3 regions of the Paenibacillus riograndensis SBR5 genome follow, and region 3 is predicted to be linked to each of the others. Evidence: riboswitches for the same ligand, from Rfam matches in the RefSeq annotation. Region 3 holds a riboswitch; each other region holds the start of a gene.
The links. Region 3 has a riboswitch for cobalamin ahead of PRIO_RS05530 (S-layer homology domain-containing protein). Riboswitches for the same ligand answer to the same signal wherever they lie in the genome.
Positions count from the first base shown of each region.

Region 1 (7,238 bases), 1.3 Mb from region 3:
TCATTGCGGTCAATGCTCCTTAGGAGCACTTGCCGGGTGCACCGCATCCTCCGAATAGGAAGCTTCAGGCTGCGGCGGGACCGGCACCTCTGCGTCTGCAGAGGCCGGTTGGCCGCGGCGCCCGGACTTATGCCCATCATATGCGGTCTGCTCGCCACGCTCCTGATGCCCGCCTTGATGTCCATAGTGCCCATGCCCTTCCTCACCATGACTGTGGTGATCATGATGATCATCGTGATGGTGGTGACCATGATGGTGATGGTGGTGATCATGGTGCGCAGACGCTTCCTCCCGGTACATGCAATTGTCGCAGTTGGCGGCTGTCCGGCCTGCCAGGGTCTCTTCGATCCGCTCCAGCAGCATGTCTGACAACAGCGGATGGGAGCCGAGACAGGTGCCAGCCTCCACTTCAATCTCCGGATGCGCTGCGGCAAAACGGCTCACCGTTTCGTTGAACTGCTTCATCAGCACTCCGGTGAACAATAAATACGGCAGCACGATAATTTTACGTGCGCCGAGAGCCAGGCAGCGCTCCAGCCCTGCGGGCAGCGAAGGCTTGGTGATGGCAATAAAGCAGGCCTCAACGCTTTTGTAGGGAGTTCTCTCCCAGAGGAGGCGGGCCAGCTTGCATAAGTCGCTGTTCGCATCCGGATCACTGCCCCCGCGGCCCATTACAAGCACGATGGTGTCCTCATCCTTTACTTTGGAATAAGGCTTATCCCTAGCAGCAGCTGAGGCCGTTTCCCCAACAGACAACGCAGCGGCAGTCTCCAGCCCGCCAGTATTCTGTTGCCCGGACGAACCCCGCTCCACCAGCAGCGTTTCCTCCAAAGGTTCTCCGGACAGCTCCGGCTGAGCCGCTACCTGGACCGGCTGCGGAACAGCCCCGGCGATCCGGTCCAGCAGAATTTCTACCGCTCTCTCCTGCACTCCGATCGGACGGCCATATACAAACTCCACACCCGGATATTTCAGCTTCGCCTGATCCAGAGCCAGCGGAATATCCAGCTTGGAATGTCCTGCCGCGAACAAAATAATCGGCACAACATAGACCGTCCCGGCTCTGCCCAGCACACATTTGTCAATCCCCTCGGAAATGGAAGGAGCCGACAACTCAATGAAGCAGGTTTCAATGGCAAGCTCCGGCCTGCGGGCAGCAAGCGCCCGGGTGAAATTCCGCAGCTCTTCATTCCCCTCTTCCACACGGCTGCCGTGTCCTACAAGTAATACTGAAGTTATCCCTTGTGCTCTATCATGATTATGGTGCGAGTGCGCGTGCATGTGTTCACAGCGGAGTGCGCTCTCCGCTTGCGGGTAATGTGCTGAAATCCCACTGCCCATCCGCTCAAAAAAAGCATAAAACCGTTCATCCTGACTGCCCTGCGCACAGTATTGCTCAACAACCTCAGTTACAGCGGCCACTGCTTCCTCTTCGCTCATCCCCGCACGGACCTTGCTGCCCGCGTGCGGGGTACGTCCGGTTTTTTTTCCGCCAAGATATAATTCATAGCTGCCCTTGGAATAGACAAGGCCGATATCCTCCAGGACCGCCGAACTGCAGGCCATCCCGCAGCCAGCCACACTGATCTGCAGCTCTCTTGGCACAAGCCGGCCGTTTAACTGTTGATGTAACCGCCGTGCGGCTCCGGCAGCACTCTCTTTTCTCATGCCGCAAAAGCCGCAGGTTTTCACCTTCACCACATTATCCGTGGGATTCAGCGCCGCCAGCGACCAGGGCTCCGAAGAGGTCCGCAGCCGCTCATGCGGCTTCAGTGCCTGCGTATCGGCGCCAAGGCTGTACTTGCGTTCATAGCCGCGCGGTGTAACCATGAGGCCGTCATAAACCATCGTTGCGGAGTTGCCGACGATCACGGTCGACAGCATGCCAATCTCATGGTCCAGCATATCCTGGAGCGTTGTGACAATGGTCTGCTGACGGTCGCGGTAGGCGCTTTTTACAATGCCTACGGGTGTGGAAGGATCGCGGTAGCGGAGCAGGATTTGGCGGGCCTCTTCAATCTGGCGTGTGCGCTTTCCACTGCGCGGATTGTAAAAGGCAATCACGAAGTCCGCGGCCCCCGCCGCCTCCACGCGTGCCGCAATGCTCTCCCAAGGCGTAAGATGGTCGCTCAGGCTGATCGTGCAGGAATCATGCATAATCGGCGCACCCAGCAGCGAAGAACAGGATTGAATAGCCGATACCCCGGGAATCACCTCGACTTCCACCCCCGTAACACGGTCCCAGCCCCGTTCGATCAGCACTTCATAGACCAGTCCCGCCATTCCGTATACCCCTGCGTCACCGCTGGAAATGACGGCGACCGTCTGCCCGGCTTCCGCGCGGCGCACGGCTTCCTGGGCCCGGCTGACCTCTTCGGTCATGCCTGTGCCGACAATCTCCTGCTGCCGCAGCAGCGGCTTAATCAGGTCTACATAAGTGGTGTAGCCGATCACGGCTTCACTCTCTTCCAGGGCTGCCAATGCACGGCCTGTAATATGCTCCAGCCTGCCTGGACCAAAGCCGATAATCAGCAGCTTTCCTTGTTTATTCATTCATGTTCCCCCGTTCGTGTGTAACTCCAACACTGACTCTAAATTGATGCTCATGCTCTAACTGTATGCTCATGCTCTAACTGTATTTGATACAACTAAAGAGTCCTATTTTTGCGCTGAAACCGATTTAATTGCACACTGTACACTTAAAGGGACCGTATTTCAGCTAAAGAAGCCCAAACCGCTATTTTAACTGTACAGAGTACATTTACTTTTAAAAATGCGGGTTTGCACCTCATTTTAACTGCAGCAAATGCACTTACCCTCTAAGCGTCCAACACTAAAAAGTGAGTTCTGCTCTACTATTGCTGACGACCAGCTTCCCCTCATCTCTCCCCCGGGCCTTCGCCCAGCAGACTGCTCAGCGCCGCCTTGAACTCCTCCGCATTCCGGGGAGCTGCGTGCCCCGCCGTTACGCGCGGAGGCAGGCTGTGCCACAGCTCAGCCAGCAGCGGGAGCGCCAGGCCCATCGCCTGCAGCAGCTCCCCGCCGGCAAAAATAGCCTCCGGCGCTCCGGCCGCCCGGCAGACGCCCTGATCGAGGACAATGATCCAGTCCGCCCAGCGGTAGGCGAGATTCATATCATGCGTAGCCATCACCACTGTGGTACCCTTACGGTGTATGCTGTCCAGGCCATCCAGAAGCTGCGCCTCCGACAGCGGGTCCAGATAGGAGGTTGGCTCGTCGAGCAAGATCAGCTCCGGCTCCATCGCTATCACCCCTGCGAGCGCAGTTCGCTTTTTCTGGCCCAGACTGAGCTGATGAATCGGTTTATCCTTCAGCGCGGTAAGGTTAAGCAGTTCCAGCACCGCAGCACACCGTGCCGTTATTTCTGCCTCAGGCATACCGGTGCCCCGCAGCCCAAAAGAAATATCCTCCAGCGGAGTACTCAAAATGAGCTGCTGCTCAGGGTCCTGAAAGACCAGCCCGACTCTGCGCCGCAGAGCGGCAAGCTCCTTTTTGGCATAGGATACGGGCAGTCCCGCTTGCCGGACCGTTCCCGTTTGCGGCCGCAGCAGGCCAACCGCATGCAGGAACAAGGTTGATTTGCCGGAACCGTTATGTCCAAGCAGGGCTGTTTTGCAGCCTCTGGGAATCGCTGCTGTCAGCCCCCGGAGCGCTGGCTCCACCGTGTCCGGATAATGAAATACGACATCCTCGAAGGCTAAACTGTAATCCATATCTATGCCGTTCTCCTTCTCCAGCAGTTCCGATTCCAGACTTCTCACTGAATTGATCTCTGCCATTCTCATCAGGTCCACAGCATCCACAGCTGTGCCGCCGCCAGCAGGACGATTCCCGCATACGCCTCAAAGGCAAACCTTCGGGGCACTTCCCGCCTCACATACGGCGGTAATAGAATCTCCCCGGTAAACCCCCGGGCAGCAAGCCCCTGCGACAGCCCATAGTAACGGTGCATGGTGTTTGCGAACAAGGACGCTGCCATACCTGCAGCCTCCCGCAGCTTGGATCTGAAGCCCCTGCGGCCTCCGCGCAGCCGCCGGGCCAGCAGCAGGCCATGGGCGGCATCGTCCAGCAGGAACAGGAACCGGTACATGACCAGCATCAGCTCCAGCACGATCTGCGGCATCCGCAGCCTGCGGAGCACCTGCAGCAGCTCGCCGAACGGCGTGGTCAACATGATGAACAGGCAGCAGGCCAGACAGGCCGATATCCGCGCCAGCAGCAGCGCTGCCCGCACGCCTCCTGCCCGGGTCATGTACAGAAACTGGGCTGTGCCCGGAATCGGCAGGTACAGGGCGGCCTCCCCGGCTGCCGGACGACCCAGCTCCACCAGCAGTGCCGGCAGGCTGAGGCCGTAGAATAGCAGCGCAGTGCCAAACAACTGTCCGTAGGCGCGCGGCGGGATTTTGGCATATTGCAGGCACCACAGCATCATCCACAGCGTAATGAGAACCTGAAGGGCCGGATGCAGCACATAAGCAAGGGCGAACATGACGGCTGCGAAGAGGCTTTTCCACATCGGGGACACTTGGCTTAGGGCATTGCTGCAGGATATAACATCAATTCTTCTGATCATTCAGCTTCTGCCGGCCTTGTCTCCCCTTCAAAAGACCCAGCGTATAGCCGATCACCCCTGCGCCGATAGCCGCCTGCAGCGCGAATAACATGCTCTCCGTTTCACCCGGCAGCTCAGCCAGCGGCTTGAACCAGGGCTTATATGCAGGGTCAATCTCTGTAATTGCACCCTCTGCCGCATCATCGGCCCCGCCGAACTCCCCGTTCACGAACAGCAGCGGCAGGACCACCAGCAGAACCACCGCGAGCAGCATCAGCAGGTTTTTCCATTTGTTCTTTATCTTCACAGTGTATTTCCTCCCTTGGCTCCCCGTTTAAGCAGGGACAGCTCCTGTGGACTGTAGGCCTTCAGCCAGTTCCATAGCAGCACTGTCAACAGCCCCTCGCTGACCGCCAGCGGAATCTGGGTCACAGCAAAAATACCGCCGAATTTCGCCATGGAAGCCAGCACACCGCCATCCGCAGACGGAAAAGCCACCGCAAGCTGAAAGGAAGTGACCACATAGGTCATCAGATCCGCTACCGCAGCCGCGAAGAATACCGCCAGCTTTTCGCGTTCGCCCAGCCTCATAATCAGCTTATAGACCGCATAACCGGCAAAAGGCCCGGCCACTGCCATGGAGAAGGCGTTCGCGCCAAGCGTGGTGATTCCACCGTGCGCCAGCAGCAGTGCCTGGAACAGCAGCACAATGGAACCGGTCACGCTCATCGGCAGCGGACCCAGCATCACTGCGCCAAGTCCCGTCCCCGTCGGATGAGAGCTGCTTCCCGTAACCGAGGGCATTTTGAGCGCTGAGAGCACAAAGGTGAACGCTCCGGATAAACCCAGCAACAGCTTCAGCTCCGGGTTGTCCCGGGTCATCCTTGTGAGCTTGCGGACGCCCAGGAAAAAGAACGGCAAAAAAGCCGCCCACCAGAACACCGCCCAGCCAACCGGTAAAAATCCCTCCATAATGTGCATTGCTTCCGCCGTACCCGGCTCATTCAGCAGAAGATAAACGGCAAATACGCCGACCAGTACCGTGAAACGCCAATAGCTCCGTTTGTTCATCCTTGCACCTCCTATTTGATTTTCGTGTGCGGCGTCAAACCAAAAACTCCCGCCCCTGGGGGTGGGAGTATCATGTACGTATCCGGATCACAAAGAAAAGGCTGCTTACCCGCCAAAACTAGCGGCACACCCTTATCTCTCAACCCATTCGTACACCGCTCCTATCCGCGTAGAGTCGTGTGTGCGCAAACAAGGTAGGTCTCCTGGCTCGGGATCATCGCTGGCCTTCGTCTTCCCCGGAGCAACCGAGTGACCTGTTGAAAGCTGGCTCTTCCTTACAGTGGCGGGACCGCTCGGGAGTTGCACCCGATTCCCTGTTATCCCTTGATGTGAATCAAAGGCACCTTGTTTCATCGCTAATTCATCCTGTACATCATAGCGGACATGGCATAAGCGTGTCTGTGATAAAAGTGGAGGTGTCCCTGAAAGGCAAGAAGCTTGTAAGAACCTCATTTGAATAATATAATTGTTAACTATACAAGCAGTAACGGCTTTGCCGTCCCCTTATTTTATTAACCTGTACCCGGAGGCTGTCCAATGAAACTGGATCTTACCGAAGAATCCCTGCCTGTCTACGAAGCTTTATCGAGCGCCGTACGTCTCCGCATGCTCCGCCTGCTCGCCGTTCAGCCGATGAATGTCAAGGAGCTGGCAGCGGCAGCCCGGCTCAGCAGCGCGATCATGACGATGCATGTCCGCAAGCTGGAGGCGGCCGGACTGATCCGGACACATATGGCTCCCGGGCGGAGCGGTTTGCAAAAAATCTGCACGCTGGCGGCTGAAGGCGCAGAGATCATTTTCCCCGCTCAAGCCCCGGCGGAACGCAAAAGCCACCGCAAAGAGATACCGGTCGGCCTCTACTCCGACTTTCAGATCGAACCGACCTGCGGTCTGGCAACGGTAGAGAAGGTCATCGGCAATTTCGACGACCCGCGCTACTTCTGGGATCTGGAACGGATGAATGCAGGCATCCTCTGGTTCGGCAAAGGTTATGTCGAATACAAAATCCCCAACTTCCTCCTGTCCAGCGAGCAGCCGGAGGAGCTTGTCATTACAATGGAAATCGCCTCTGAAGCCCCCTCCATCAATAACAATTGGCCTTCGGATATCACCTTTACCTTGAACGGAACGAAGCTGGGCTTCTGGACCAGCCCCGGAGATTACGGAGACAGCAGAGGCAAATATACGCCGTCCTGGTGGCCCGCACTCACGAACCAATACGGGCTGCTCAAGCAGCTGCGGGTTACCCCCAAGGGGACCTTCATGGATGGGCAAAAGCTGTCCGGGGTCACGCTGGATCAAGTGGACATCCGCAGCAAGCAGTGGACGTTCAGACTGTCCGTGGAGGAGGATGCCGAGCATATCGGAGGGCTGACCCTGTTCGGCAAAGGATTCGGCAACTATAACCAGGACATGCTGGTTGAACTGTTCTATACGGAAATATCCGGCATATCCGACAGTCCTGACGCTGCCGGAACACCTTAAACCCGGCTCCATCAGAGGGTTGCAATGAAGAATCCCCGATCTTCCGCTGCGGATCAAGCCAGCGAAGGATCGGGGATTCTGGGTTATACAGAACAGATTGAATTTGAAA
Region 1 covers NZ_LN831776.1:2,546,727-2,553,964, reverse strand. The annotation lists gene cobK (precorrin-6A reductase) at 1-4, opposite strand, end outside; partial or broken gene PRIO_RS36695 (sirohydrochlorin chelatase) at 10-1,203, opposite strand; partial or broken gene cobJ (precorrin-3B C(17)-methyltransferase) at 1,336-2,553, opposite strand; gene PRIO_RS10310 (energy-coupling factor ABC transporter ATP-binding protein) at 2,880-3,824, opposite strand; gene cbiQ (cobalt ECF transporter T component CbiQ) at 3,806-4,594, opposite strand; gene PRIO_RS10300 (energy-coupling factor ABC transporter substrate-binding protein) at 4,578-4,874, opposite strand; gene PRIO_RS10295 (energy-coupling factor ABC transporter permease) at 4,877-5,644, opposite strand; cobalamin riboswitch at 5,821-6,007, opposite strand; gene PRIO_RS10290 (ArsR/SmtB family transcription factor) at 6,182-7,129, shown strand.
Region 1: another riboswitch for cobalamin. It lies ahead of PRIO_RS10295 (energy-coupling factor ABC transporter permease); the one in region 3 lies ahead of PRIO_RS05530 (S-layer homology domain-containing protein).

Region 2 (7,238 bases), 610 kb from region 3:
GCTCCACGATGTAGTGCTGAATTCCGGCTTCATCCGCAGCCTTGAAGACACTATCGAAGTCTACTTGACCTTTTCCGAGATCGGCTTCCTCATGGCCTGCGCCGAAATCCTTGATGTGGACCAGAGGCACGCGTCCGGCATAGCGGGAGATATATTCTGCCGGTACCGCACCGCCCACATGGACCCAGCCCAAATCAAACTCCGCCACCATATGCTCAGCAGGAATCCGCTCCAGCCAGATGTCGATGACGGCCTGCCCGTTGACCTGCTTGAACTCAAAGTCATGGTTGTGGTATCCGTACTTCAGCCCTGCTGCCCGTACCAGCTCGGAAGCCTTTTCAAAGAATGGAATCAGAGCCAGCACATCGTCCAGCGCAGGCTGCTCCGGAAGAGGCGCAGAAGGTGTGATAAGATACTCCAGCCCCACCTCCCGGGCATATTCGATCTCTCTGGATAAGGCCGATTGCATATTCTCCAGACTGCTGAAATCCAGCCCTACATGCGCTGAGGGGGCCGACAGTCCAAGCTCATCCAGCGTTTTGCGCAGTTCTGCAGCTGATACGCCAAAATACCCGGCAAATTCCACCGATTTGTACCCGATCTCCGCCACCTTGCGCAGCGTCCCCAGAAAATCCTTCTCCGCCCTGTCCCGCAGCGTGTACATCTGTATCCCGATCTGCTGTTTGATAGCCGCCATTACGCATCCGCTCCTTGTCGCTGTAATTGTTATGAATTAATCCGCCTGCAGCTTGCGTTCCACCGATTCCAGCTTGCTGCGGCTTGTGGACGGCTTATCCCGCCGGTCATCAATCTTGAGCGAGGTGGATACCCGCTGTGCTCCGGCAGTAAAAGGGGACTCGTGCAGCGCTTCGACGGCCGCCAGAATCCGCGCCAGCGGACCTTCGATAATGGTGCCCATGGATGTCAGCTCGTAGGTAATGCCTTCCACCGTCTCCAGCACGCGCTGCATGTCAGCCACATAGCTGCTGAGGCTGGTGCTGCCTGTACCAATCGGAATTACAGTTACTTCGCCAATCGCCATCCTGAAATCCCTCCTATTATAAGCCTCTATAAGCCTCGTTACATAAGTCTCTGGTCCCTTCTATTGTAGCAACTCCTGCCTCCCCCCACAAATCGCCTAAAGTCCTACTGCGGGTATGACCAGGTTTTGGAACTTTTGTGGCGTATTTTGGACAATTTTTGAATCAGTTCCGGCAAAATTTACTCCCGTGCTGTGGATTACCTGTGGACTAATTGTGGACGAACACCGGGTTATCTGTGGATCAGCTGTGGACCAGCTGTGAGTAAACGGGCGGAGTCCGCACCGGGCGCGGGTTCGCAAAAAATTGTTTACAAACACAAGATATTGGGTTATTTTTATCTAGCGACAACAAAATATAGTGGAAACAGGTGCTTTGCTCTTCCAGGAGAGTTGAAGCTTAATAGGGAAGCGCGGTGCAAATCCGTTGCGGTCCCGCCACTGTAACCGGATGCCCTGCAGGCTCCAGAAGCCCTGCGGAGCAGTATCCTGAGGCTCACGCCACTGAGGGGTAGCCCCCCTTGGGAAGGCGCCCCGGATTCACCGGAAGCCAGGAGACCTGCCTGTTTCCGGGCACCATTATTTACGCCTGCGAGGAACAGGAGAGGTGTCCGCATGCGGCCTGCACAAGCAGATTTAGCCTTCCCTTATGCCAGGGAGCCAAGGCTGCCGATACCTGAACGCGATAAGCCTTATCACGTTCAGGTATCGGCTTCTGCGGGAAAGCATATTTCCATGGAGACCATCCGCAAATATCCGCTCAGGTTATTTGCGCTACGCATCCGGGCATTTTCCGCCTTCCTCGGCGGGGGATGCTTTTTTATTACAATCAGAACATGTTTCATATACGGAGAGGAGAGCTAGACAATGACGCTGCTGGAGAAACGGTACAACGGTGGACAAGCTGCACAGGAGGTTCTTTTGGAGGAAGTGATCCATTTGGGGCGCGATATTATCGACAGCCGGGATTTGGATCTGCTGCGCGAAAATGCGAATTTGAACGGTGAGAGCTTTTCCGGCAAAATGAGCAAGTTCGGCAGTGAGTATTCCAAGTGGTATGCCCGCAACTTCACGATGCCGCCGCAGCTCGTGCAGGCTACCCTCGATAATGTGGTGTATGTCCACGATCTGGACCAATACGCGATCGGAACCACCAACTGCATCTTTATCCCGTTCGAGCAGCTTCTCCGCGAAGGCTTCAACACCGGCAACGGCAGCGTTCGTCCACCCAACTCGATTATGACTGCGATGTCGCTGGTGGCGATTATTTTCCAGTCGCAGCAGAATGCCCAATACGGCGGCGTATCCGCCAACAAGCTGGATTTTGATCTGGCTCCTTATGTGACCAAGTCCTTCGCCAAGCTGTTCCGCAAGGGACTGGAATATTTCGAAGAAGGTACAGCCGGAGAGATCGGCGGGGAAGTCACTATGAGCCGCAGCGATCTGGCGGAGCAGTATCCGCGGGCCTTCCGCTTTGCGCTGAAGGAGACGGAAAGTGAAACGCTTCAGGCCGCAGAGAGCATGATACATAACCTTAATACAATGTCCAGCCGGTCGGGCGGACAGATTCCTTTTACCAGCATCAACTACGGCACCTGCACCTCTCCTGAAGGGCAGCTGGTCATCAGCTCGCTGCTGATGGCCACGATGAACGGTCTGGGCAGCGGCGAAACGCCGGTGTTCCCGATCCAGATCTTCAAATGCAAGCAGGGCGTGAACCAGCAGCAGGGCGATCCGAACTACGAGCTGTTCCTCAAGGCGGCGGAATGTTCCGCCCGCAGACTGTATCCGAACTTCGCCAATCTGGATGCGCCGCTCAATCTGCAATATTACGATCCGGCTGATCCGGATACCGAATTTGCCACGATGGGCTGCCGCACACGGGTGCTGGGCGACCGCTTCGGACGCAACCACTGCTCCGGCAAAGGCAACCTGTCCTTCAATACGCTCAATCTGGTGCGGCTGGGACTGGCCTACGGCATTGCCACAGGACGCCGCCTTGCCGCCGACGAAGAAGGCTTCTATGACGATCTGAACCATTACATGGACATCGCTCTGGAAGGTCTGCTTCACCGCTTCCGCATCCAGGCCTCCCAGAAGGCCAAGGCTTCCGATTTCATGATGCGCGAAGGCGTCTGGGAAGGCGGCAAAGCGCTCGCTCCCGAAGATAGTGTAGGCGAGCTGCTGAAGCATGGCAGCCTGTCGATTGGCTTCATCGGCATGGCGGAATGCATGAAGGCCATGTACGGCAAGCATCACGGCGAGGACATGGAGATCCACGCCAAGGCGCTGGCCATTGTCCGCCACATGCGGGAATACTGCGACCGCAAGAGCGAGGAGCTGAACCTCAACATTACGCTGTTCGCCACACCGGCTGAAGGCCTGTCCGGCAAATTCACCAAAGTGGACCGCAAGGTGATCGGCTCGATTCCGGGCGTCACCGACCGTGAATATTATACGAACTCTTTCCATATCCCGGTCTACTATGAGCTGAGCGCCGCACAAAAAATCAGCCTGGAAGCCCCGTTCCATGAATACTGCAATGCCGGCGCAATCTCTTATGTAGAGCTGAACGGCAATGCCCGCAGCAACCCGGCGGCTTTTGTGAAGATCATCCGTTATGCGCTGGAGCAGCAGGTCAGCTACTTCAGCATCAATCACCCGATAGACCGCTGCTCGGACTGCGGCTACGAAGGCGTGATCGGCACGAACTGCCCTTCCTGCGGCGCGCATGAGAACGATGTGCATATCCGCCGCCTGCGCCGGGTAACCGGCTATCTGACCGGCGACTACCAGACCCGCTTCAATGCCGCCAAGCAAGCCGAAGTAAGGGACCGCGTTAAGCATCTATGAATATATGCGGCTACTACCCGGAATCGATCAACGAAGGAGAGGGCATGCGGGCCGTCCTCTTCCTCAGCGGCTGCCGTCACCGCTGCCCGGGCTGCTTCAACCCGAAGACCTGGAATTTCAACTACGGCGAGCCGTTCACCTTGGAGCGCCAGCGGGAGATTATCGCCGAGATGGCGGCAAATCCGCTGCTGGACGGACTGACGCTGGCGGGCGGCGACCCTTTTTTCTCGGCAGAGGAGGCTGCGGGCTTCATTCAGGAGCTGCGCAGCGTGCTGCCGGACTATTCCGTATGGATTTACACCGGCTATACCTATGAGGAGCTTACAGCGGCTCCGGGCTCACCCGAATGGAACCTGCTGGCTCTGTGTCAGGTCGTGATTGACGGGCGTTTTGTGGAAGAGCTCAAAGACACCACCCTCCCCTACCGGGGAAGCAGCAACCAGCGGATTATTGATATTCAGGCCAGCCTTGCCGGTACGGAAATCGTACATTGGCAGCCGGCAGTCTTATAAATTTGGCAACTATCAAAGAGCAGGCCAAGCCTTGGTGCGGGCCCCTCTCTGCGCTTATATACTTCAATTTTTGATATTGAAAATTAAACCCAAAAATGAAAGGATGTATGAACTTATGCCACAGCTCGTAGTGAAACCCGACAACCGCCAATTGGCTTTTGATGAAATCCGTCTCTCCGTGTACGCCGACCGTATCCTGAAAGGCCTGGATCATCTAAGCAAAGAAACCCTGCTGCGCGGGGTGCAGTCCAAGCTGCGCCGTGAGGAGGTCAGCGGAGAAGAGATCAGTAATGCCTTCACGATGAGCGCGCTTGAGCTGGTTACCAAAGAAGAGCCGGACTGGAAATTCGCCGCTGCGCGTTCACTGCTGACCTCCCTGTACAAAAAAGCTGCCGTCAACCGCCGCTACAAAGCTTACCCGGATGAGCCTTACGGCGAGCTGTATCCGCTGATTACCGATCTGGTGAAAAAGGGCATCTACCGCGAAGAGCTGCTCTCCCACTATACCAAGGAGCAGATTGAGGAGCTTGGCGGCTGCATCGATTACACACGCGACCTGCTGTTCGATTATATCGGCCTCTTGACCCTGTCTGACCGCTATCTGGCTCATGATTTTGACGGGCGCGTCATGGAGCTGCCGCAGGAGCGTTATATGATTATCGCCATGTTCCTCATGCATACCGAGCCGGAAGAGAAACGTCTGGAGCTGGTCAAGGAAGCCTACTGGGCGATGAGCAACATTTATATGACCGCTGCTACCCCTACCATGTCCAATGCGGGTAAAAAGGTCGCCGGACAGCTCTCCAGCTGCTTCATCGACACGGTAGACGATTCGCTCGAAGGCATCTTCGACTCCAACACCGATGTGGCCCGGCTCAGCAAAATGGGCGGAGGCATCGGCGTCTACCTCGGCAAGGTGCGGGCCCGCGGCTCCGATATCCGCGGCCACAAGAACACCAGCTCCGGCGTTATCCCGTGGATCCGCCAGCTGAACAATACCGCGGTCAGCGTCGATCAGCTCGGCACACGCAAGGGCGCCGTCGCCGTCTACCTCGACGTTTTCCATAAAGACATTCTCGCCTTCCTCGACCTGAAGCTGAATAACGGCGACGAGCGGATGCGCGCGCATGACGTATTCCACGGTGTCTGCCTGCCCGATCTGTTCATGGAGGCTGTGGAAGCACGGGGACACTGGAATCTCTTTTGCCCGCATGAAGTGAAGAAGGTAATGGGCTGGAAAGATGCCAAAGGACGCGCACTCGGTCTGGAGGATTTCTATGATGAACAGCTGGGACAGGGCTCATTCCGTGAAAAATATGCCGAAGCCACCGCCAATCTGGAGCTTTCCCGCATCACGGTTCCGGCCATCGACATCATGAAGCGGATTATGAAATCCCAGCTCGAAACCGGCACGCCATATATGTTCTACCGGGACACCGTCAACCGTTCCAACCCGAACCGCCACCAGGGAATGGTCTTCTCCTCTAACCTGTGCACGGAAATTATGCAGAACCAGTCGGCAACGGTTATTGAGAGTGAAGAGCTGGTTACGAAGGACGGACAGACCCGGATCGTGATCTCGAAGGTTCCCGGCGACTTCGTTGTCTGCAATCTGAATTCCATTCACCTGGCCCGCGCTATTCCGGCAGGCGTGCTGGAGCGGCTGGTGCCGATTCAGGTCCGCATGCTCGACAACGTCATCGACATCAACAATATTGAAGTGCTGCAGGCGCAGTACACAAACAGCCAATACCGTGCGGTCGGCCTCGGCACCTTCGGCCTGCATCATCTGCTGGCACTGGAGGGCATCCGCTGGGAGTCCGATGAAGCCGTGGAATACAACAACCATCTGTATGAGCATATCAACTATCTGGTAGTGCGCTCCAGCATGGAGCTGGCCCGTGAGAAGGGCCGCTATCCGAAGTTCGCCGGTTCCGATTGGGAGACCGGGGCCTACTTCACCTCGCGCGGCTATACCAGCGGCGAACAGGAAGGCAAATACGTGACTACAGAGCAGTGGCGTGAGCTGCAGGAGCAGGTGGCTGCGGACGGCGTGCGCAACGCCTGGATGTTCGCGATTGCCCCGAACGGCTCGACCTCGATCATCGCCGGCTCCACAGCCAGCATCGATCCGCTGTATGAGCTGCTCTCCTATGAGGAGAAAACCACCTACAAGATCGCCAACCCGGCACCGGATCTGTCCGAGAAGACGATCTGGTACTATAAAACGGCGTTCCTGATCGACCAGAACTGGTCCATCCGCATGGCCTCGGCCCGCCAGCGCCATGTTGACCAGGGCCAGAGCTTCAACCTGTACGTGACGCCGGACATCAAGGCCACCGATTTCCTGAACCTGCACCTGAACGCCTGGAAGGGCGGATTGAAGTCGACGTATTATGTACGGAGCCGTGCTTTAACTATAGAAGAGTGTGAGTCTTGCGCGAGCTAATTGTCTTCGTGCCTTGAACAGAAAAAACCGGTGATTTGTTCGTCACTACGAGGAATGTCTGGGCTTCCGGTCGCTGTTCGCGGCGGAATCCGCAGACAGCTTAGACTGAGGATTGCCGGTTTTGCGCCGGAAGGCTTTCCGGTGCAGAGCCTTCGGTGATCCTTCCCGCCTCTTCAGTGCCACACGCGCCGCCCTGCCAAATAACTGCACTTTGTACAGCTATAACCTGGCTTTTGGCAGATAAACACAATTTAGCTGCACTCTGTACAATTATCCAGGCGGACAGCGGCTAAATTGCAGAAATTCTCTATTTTTAATTGCAGAAACTACAGTTATAGCTCATGAAAAGGCTCCACAGCAGTAAATAGCTGCAGTAAATACATTT
Region 2 covers NZ_LN831776.1:662,562-669,799, reverse strand. The annotation lists gene PRIO_RS02935 (sugar phosphate isomerase/epimerase family protein) at 1-697, opposite strand, end outside; gene PRIO_RS02930 (MTH1187 family thiamine-binding protein) at 734-1,042, opposite strand; cobalamin riboswitch at 1,392-1,620, shown strand; gene PRIO_RS02920 (anaerobic ribonucleoside triphosphate reductase) at 1,907-3,892, shown strand; gene nrdG (anaerobic ribonucleoside-triphosphate reductase activating protein) at 3,889-4,404, shown strand; gene PRIO_RS02910 (ribonucleoside-diphosphate reductase subunit alpha) at 4,520-6,853, shown strand.
Region 2: another riboswitch for cobalamin. It lies ahead of PRIO_RS02920 (anaerobic ribonucleoside triphosphate reductase); the one in region 3 lies ahead of PRIO_RS05530 (S-layer homology domain-containing protein).

Region 3 (7,238 bases):
CCATTGACGGAATACTTCCAGCCGCTTTTTGGCCCCCGGTCAAACTCTTTCAGGCCATCGATAGCAACGACATACATGCTTCCACCGGAGGTTGTCGCAGTCACCCGGCTTCCCAGCTGGCGGATCAGCAGACTATACGCTGTTTCTCCGGCATTTAGAGCTACTGTGGTGCTGGACAGAATAGTCCCTTTAGCACTGTCGCCGATAACCGAAATCGTTGCCGATGCCGGCTGAGGCACCACTACCGGATCAGAAATAGTCAGCGGCTGCGTGTAGCGGACGATCTTCGGCGTGCTGTCCGCAACATATCCCGTCACGGCAATCTTATACGCACCCGCAGGCAAGCCGTTATCGATGGTAGCTGCGCCCTTTTGATCCGTTGTTACGGTTGTGCTGCCAATGGTCACTTGTACGCCTGCTGCTGGTGTAACCACCGGATCAGAGGTATATGTCTTATCGTTCCATACCCACTGCTTCTGGGCAACGTTTACTGTGAACGCTTCGCCCGGTTTAGGCTGGGCAGCGGAGAGCGTTACGGAGTTGACAACCTGGGTAGCTCCCCCGCCGTAATAGACCAGCACATGATCGGAAGGCTGAAGGACGAAGGCTCCCATCCCTACAGACGGATAAATCCACTCCCCGCCGCGGGAAACCACAAAGCTCCAATACCCGTCATATGTTCCGCTCTGGATTCCATTGATGCCCGAGACATAGCTGCCAAAAGAAGACTCTGTGATGTCCAGCGGAATATTGCCGGATGCCGCCAGCTTCTTGAGGGCGTCCAGCGCGTCAGACGCTTCCAGTGTGCCTTCGGCGATAGGGCCTTGCGGACCTTCGACCGATACTGTGGCTTTTACATTGAGAGGGGCTACCTTAAGCGTCTGTGTATATTTTGCAATCTTGGGCGCCTTCTCTGCAACGTATCCTGTAACAGCAAGTGTGTAGTCTTCTGCAGCGAAGCCCTCTGGAAACTCGGCTTTACCGTCTTTATCTGTTGTTGCCGTCTTGCCACCAATCGTCACCTGCACACCGGCGGCTCTTGAAGTTACCGGGTTGGAAGCGGAGCCATCCCATACCCATGTTTTTTGGGTGACTGTGACGGTAAAAGCTTCACCCTCTCTTGGCTGTGCGTTGGAAAGGGCCACTTTATCGACAAGCTGCGTAGCGCTGCCCGCATAATAAACCAGTACCCGGTCAGACTCCTTCAGCTTGAAGTCTTTCATACCTACATCAACGCTGGCCCATTCCCCGCCGCGAGACACGGCGTACATCCAGCCGTCATAGCCGCCGGTAGCTCCGGCATAAATGCTGCCAATGCCAGTAACATAAGCGCCGGAAGGATTCGTAATCGGCAGACTGTTCGCTGCGGCTACTTTTTCCAGTGCTTCGAGTACGTTCCCAGCGTAGGCGCTGCCTTGGCCCAGCGTCTGCTCAGGCCCTTCAATCGTGAGCGGCACATAGACGAGAGGGTTCTGCGCTACCGGCTTCGAAAAGTCATACAGCTTGCCGTTCGTACCACCGCTGAACAGATTGTAGGCCACCAGGGCCTGCAGGCCTTGCTCGGTAGCCAGCGCATTGGCGCTGCCGCCCTGGTTATGAGCAAAAGCTCCACTGGCCAGTCTGAAGCTCAGCAGCCGATTCAGCAAGCCTGTTTCATTTTTAGTAAACTCGCCGCTGGCTGGGTCTACACCAAAGGAGGACAGACCGATTATGGCCTGGGCCGCACTTTCACTGCTGTCTCCGTAGCCGCCGCTGCTGTCCTGCTTGGCTGCCAGCCAGGCTACTGCTTTTTGTCCCGCTGTTGCCACAGCAGGGTCATTCTTGTGGGCAGCGAGTGCGGTCAGGACTATGGCCGTCATATCCGGATCGCTCGCCCCCGTGAACAAAGCAAACCCGCCATCGCTATTTTGCTTGGACAGAATTTCGCTCAGCAGCGACGTCTGGTTCCATTTGGCGTCACCGGGAATCGTGTAGCTGCCGGAGTCCAGCGCGAGCAGCGCGTAGACTGGCGCATTCAGCGGCTGGCCGCTGATATTGTCGCTGTTATAGATGCGCTCCAGCAGATTGAAGCCCGCTTCAGAACCGCTGCCGGCAAAATTCGCCGGATCGCCGCCGACCGCCCGCACAGCCAGCACAATCCGCGCATAATCCGTCACATTCGGGAAGCTGCCTCCCGCTGTCTGTACTTTTTTCGCTAATGACTGGACGTAGCTGTCCGGTACCCGGTAGCCCGCCTGGGCCAGCCCGATCGCCTGCCACTCCGATGTTACGCCGCCGCTGAGTATATATTCTGCAGCCGAATACGTTGCCTGCGAGACAGTTACCTGTCCCCCGTTATCCGCTGCAGCCAAGGAAGCGCCAGCTTTTCCTTCCGCAAAAGTATCCGCAGCATATACTGCGTCCGTGACACTGTCCGTGCCTGTGTTAACAGTGGCTTCCGCTGCGGCAAAAGCCTGTCCCGCCGGAACCACCGCGGTACCCGTAACCGAAATTACCAGCAATAAGACCAGACCAAGCACAAAAGACTTGGCAGAATAAAATGTCTTCATCGTCAACCTCTTTCCTTGTCATAAAATAAATGCTTGTACTGCTTTGCAGAGGACAGCCGGGACAACATAAAGACCGCCCTTGTTCAGGGCGGCCGGGAAGAATACAAATTGGAAGGCTGCGGTGCTCGAAGCTCCAGACTTCATCCATTTGCATATGTTCCGCATTCTTACCCCACGAAGAATAGAAACGTTCACGAAAAAGGCAGGTCTCCTGGCTTATGCCTCATCGCTGCTCTTGGCCTTCCCATCCTTACAGCCGGACAGTGGCCGCTCTAAGAGCCGCTCCGCATTTACAGTGGCGGGACCGCGCCGGATTTGCACCGTGCTTCCCTTTTAAGCCGATTTCTGATGCTACGCATCGAACCGGCACCTCTCTCTTAACTATTAAATTTTAATATCCATAATCATATCTAGTATTCCCTTGTATGTCTATAGAGAAGCTGTTTCTTAGCGGGTGCAAAAAGTACTCCACCCTCTCCAGCTATTATTCCATCCTGAAATAACGATGTCCGATTCATACAACATGGTTATGGAAGCCTCGAATTTGGCGAAGCCAAATTGGGGGCCTTCTCCGGGATTGCATCGTCTGAAGTGCCGCCAATGGGCGGCATGAATGTCCATCCACAGTAATAGTGAAAAAATCCAACGACTCCCAGCCATAACCGTCAATGCAGAGCAGCACCTTGTGAGGAGCAGCTTGTAACAAGCACCTTGTGACTAGCAGTTCAGCAGCCGTCGGATCATTTGTACGGACTGTTGAGAATATACAGCAACTGTTGGCTAGTATAAGGATAGTTGGGACTTAACGAACGATGGGGCAGCGAATATTGGATCGTTGTCAGGGCAGTTGGGACTATACAGAAACCGTTGGCTGGTATACTGGTAGTTGGGACTTAATCGAGTGTCGGGCCGGCAACTGTTGGATCGTTGTCAGGGCAGTTGGGACTATACAGAAACCGTTGGCTGGTATATTGGTAGTTGGGACTTATACAACAAGTGTTAGGCGGCTATCCAGATAATGTGTCTATGCGGCAATCGTTGAGGGCGTGCAGTAATTAGGTAACTTTCAACTTAGAAATTCCTGTTAACAGCAACCTTATAGCAGCGGCGGTAACAACGGTATTTCTGCCGTTGTATCCACCAGTTTCGGCCTCGGTGCGCACAACAACGGCATTTCTGCCGTTGTTTCTAACATTTCTAGACTCGGCGTGCACAACAACGGCATTTCTACCGTTGTTTCTAACATTTCTAGACTCGGTGCGCCTAACAACGGCATTTCTGCCGTTGTTTCCAACAGTTCCAGACTCAGTGCGCCTAACAACGGCTTTTCTGCCGTTGTTTCTAACATTTCTAGACTCGGTGCGCCTAACAACGGCATTTCTGCCGTTGTTTCCAACATTTCCAGACTCGGCGTGCACAACAACGGCATTTCTGCCGTTGTTTCCAACATTTCTAGACTCGGTGCGCCTAACAACGGCATTTCTGCTGTTGTTTCTAACATTTCTAGACTCGGTGCGCCTAACAACGGCATTTCTGCCGTTGTTTCTAACATTTCTAGACTCGGTGCGCCTAACAACGGCATTTCTGCCGTTGTTTCTAGACAAGTTTGTCCTTCAAACGATTAGCACTAAGCTACTTCCCGACTCTGTATGATTCTGAAGCACAATAAAGTAGAGGCTATACTTCCCCAATCCAAAACAAACTCAAACGAGGCTATAGCACTCTGCGAAGAAATCAAAGGTACTTTTACCTCTCATTCCACGCTGGAGTCCACTTTTGGAGAAATCAAAGGTACTTTTACCTCTTATTCAACGCTGGAGCCTGCTTTCGGAGAAATCAATAAAAACCTGAAGAGCATGATAAGCCTCACTTTTTCGGCATATCATGCTCTTCAGGTTAATGTGTCAAAGCTGCTTCGAGAAGCGTCGTCTCATTCGGTTGTTGTATCCCCCGTTGCTGTGGGGGATGGCTCAGGGCTTGGAGAGGCATCCACTCCGGCGCCCGGAGGGTTGCTTGCTGCCGCGCCTGAGGCCGGCTGCAGGGTCAGCTTGTACTCCCCGGCGATGACCATGTCGCCTGCGACCAGCTTCGCGCCGGCCTCCAGCTGCACGGTCACCTCGTACGCGGGTGCCTCCGGCACCGCTCCCGAGGCTCCGGGGGCTTCCGGCGCGGTGCCGCCCGCTGCCGGTGAAGGCGTGGCCCCGCCGGCATTCCCGCCGACGGGCCCTTGGGTGACGGCGCCTGCGTCTGCGCCGTCCTCACTTCCGTCGCCCGCCCCTGCGGCGGCGCCGTCAGTCCCTGCGGGCGCGCTTGCCTTCGCGCCCTTTGCCCCAGCGGCGGCATCCGCGCCGCTGTCAGACCCGACCGGCGCACTCGCGTCCGCGCCGGTGTCCGGGCCAGCGGCTGCCGTACCCGCAGCCGCTTCACCCGATGCGACCAGGCAATTGCTGGTCGTACCCGTGACCTGGTAGTCCTCCGTGACATCGCCGGAGGACACTACGCTGATCTCCGCCGGCTTGAAGGCGGAGCAGTCAGCCGCAGCGGCAAAGGTGAACACCAGGCCGCTGCCCGTGTCCCCGCCGCCCAGCCGGACGGCGGCAGGAGCCAGCGCGCCGGCCCCGCCCGTGGCGCTGGGCAGTGCACTGCCCGCCGGCTTGGCCGTGTCCGCAGGGTCCGGCCGGAGCAGGCTGATGGCAATAATCGCGCCAATCAGCACAATGCCCAGGATGCAGCCGGAGATCAGGATTTGAAATCGGCTGCGGCTGACCCACCGCGCCAGCGGCGAAGCCAGCTGGGAGCGCGCTTCGTTGTAGACATTTTGCAGTGCCGGACCTGCGGCGGCGGCATAGCTTTTGCGGAAATCGCGGCTCTTGAACGCCTCGCGGTCACTGCTCTGGAAGTACTTCAAGATGGCCCGGCGGTAACCCGGCCACAGCTTTTTATTCGAAATGGAAAATAGCGGATTCCCCTGCGACCAAGCCAGGAAACGGTAGACCGTCTCCTTGTTATCCCCCGCCTTGCGTTTCACCAGCTCCATAAGCGTCTCATAATCCAGAGGCCCGTCCTGGCGCTCACTGCTGTGATAAAAGGCCAGCGGCAGCCGTTCGAACGGTTCAATACTGCGGGATTCCTTCAGCCAGCGCCGTCCGAGCAGCTGCACATCATCGAGCTCTCTCGGCGAGAGCCCGGCAAAAATCTCCTCCGTCGGCTTCTCCTCCCCGAACCACCGGTAAGCAGCCCGGAGGGCGTTCGCCTTCCGCCGGGTAATGGAATCCAGCGGCGGCTGCCAGTCGGCAGCATCGCGGTAGCGCAAAAAAGAAATATCCAGCAGCTGCTCCTGCGTCAGTTCCTCCAGCGACACCCGGTTCAGCAGGAAACGGTCCGAAGCCGTCATCAGCTCCTCCAGCAGCAGCAGGACTTCGGGATACATACCGCTGCCTCTGCGGCGTTCCTTTTCCGCTTTATCCACCGAATCATGGATCGCCGCTACCTCTCCCACCGGATTGGGACTTTGCTGGAGCTTCTCCAGCAGATACTCCTTCACTGTGTCCCGGACAAAAGACTGCTGCAGTGCTTCAGGCAGGAACCGGCCCCAATGTGTCACAAAACGCAAAATATCCGCCGGGCTTGCCGCCGCAGACAGCCGGGATTCCATGTAAGGCTCCAGCAGTGCCCGGCGGAATACAGGCTGGGCCAGCACTCTTTTGAAAAAAGACGCACTAAGCTCGTCATTGCTCTCAATAATGCCGTAAGCCGCTGCCAGCGCATCTTCACGGCCCGCAGACTGGGCATTGAGCATGCCGTTAATGAAATAATCCACGATTTTGACCCGGTAGTTATGGCCCTTCAGCGCAAAATACTCCACAAACCGCTCCATAATCTCCGGCACTGGCACGCCTTTTTGGCGGATCAGGTCATATTCGCGGTCAAACCGCTCCAGGAACATATCGTTCAGCCGCACCCGTGCTTCAAGCGCACCCTCCGGCTTCAGGTAGGCCAGCAATCCGCCCAGCACAGCCTGCTTATTCCCGGTGTACAGACTCTCATTGCCCTGCTCAATTTCATAAAATACCGCCAGCTCATTGTACAGCGCGAGCGACAGCTTGCGCTCCACACTCTCCCCGGGCAGCAGCGAGTCAGCAAAACGCGCAAAATCCTCCAGCCCGCGTTCCGGCTCTTGCAGTGTTTTCCAGGCCAGCTCTGCAAACGGCTGCTGCGTATCGCCAAAGTCGGCACCCAGCACCCGGCCCGCTGCCAGATCGAATACAAAATCCTTCTCAATGCTGCGGTCGCCCGGGCGGAGCGAGCCTTTTTCCACGAAGGTCAGATGAATATATTTGCGGCTTTTCGGCTCATTGGCATAGGTGATCACACCCAGCCTGCGGCGGAAATCATAAGGCAGCGCCCTGAAAAGAACCTCCGTCAGCTCTACCGCGCGCCGCGACAGCTCTCCGATCGGAACGTCCAGGGCTATGTACAGCTTTTTTTTGCCGGCCACGGAGATCATCACCGCCTGCAGCAGCGTCTTGAACAATTCCTCCGTGATGCCAAGCCCGCGCAGGATACTTAACGGATGGGGCTTCTGCTCCCGCTGTGACACAGGGATAGCCGAAAGCTCCGGCAGCGTTCCGCCCAGCTCTCCCGCATAGCTCCCGGCAAAATCCGCATGAAGCCAGTCTCCGTAACCCT
Region 3 covers NZ_LN831776.1:1,274,067-1,281,304, reverse strand. The annotation lists gene PRIO_RS05530 (S-layer homology domain-containing protein) at 1-2,549, opposite strand, end outside; cobalamin riboswitch at 2,734-2,938, opposite strand; gene PRIO_RS35390 (hypothetical protein) at 3,646-4,101, opposite strand; gene PRIO_RS05515 (GAP1-N2 domain-containing protein) at 4,480-7,238, opposite strand, start outside.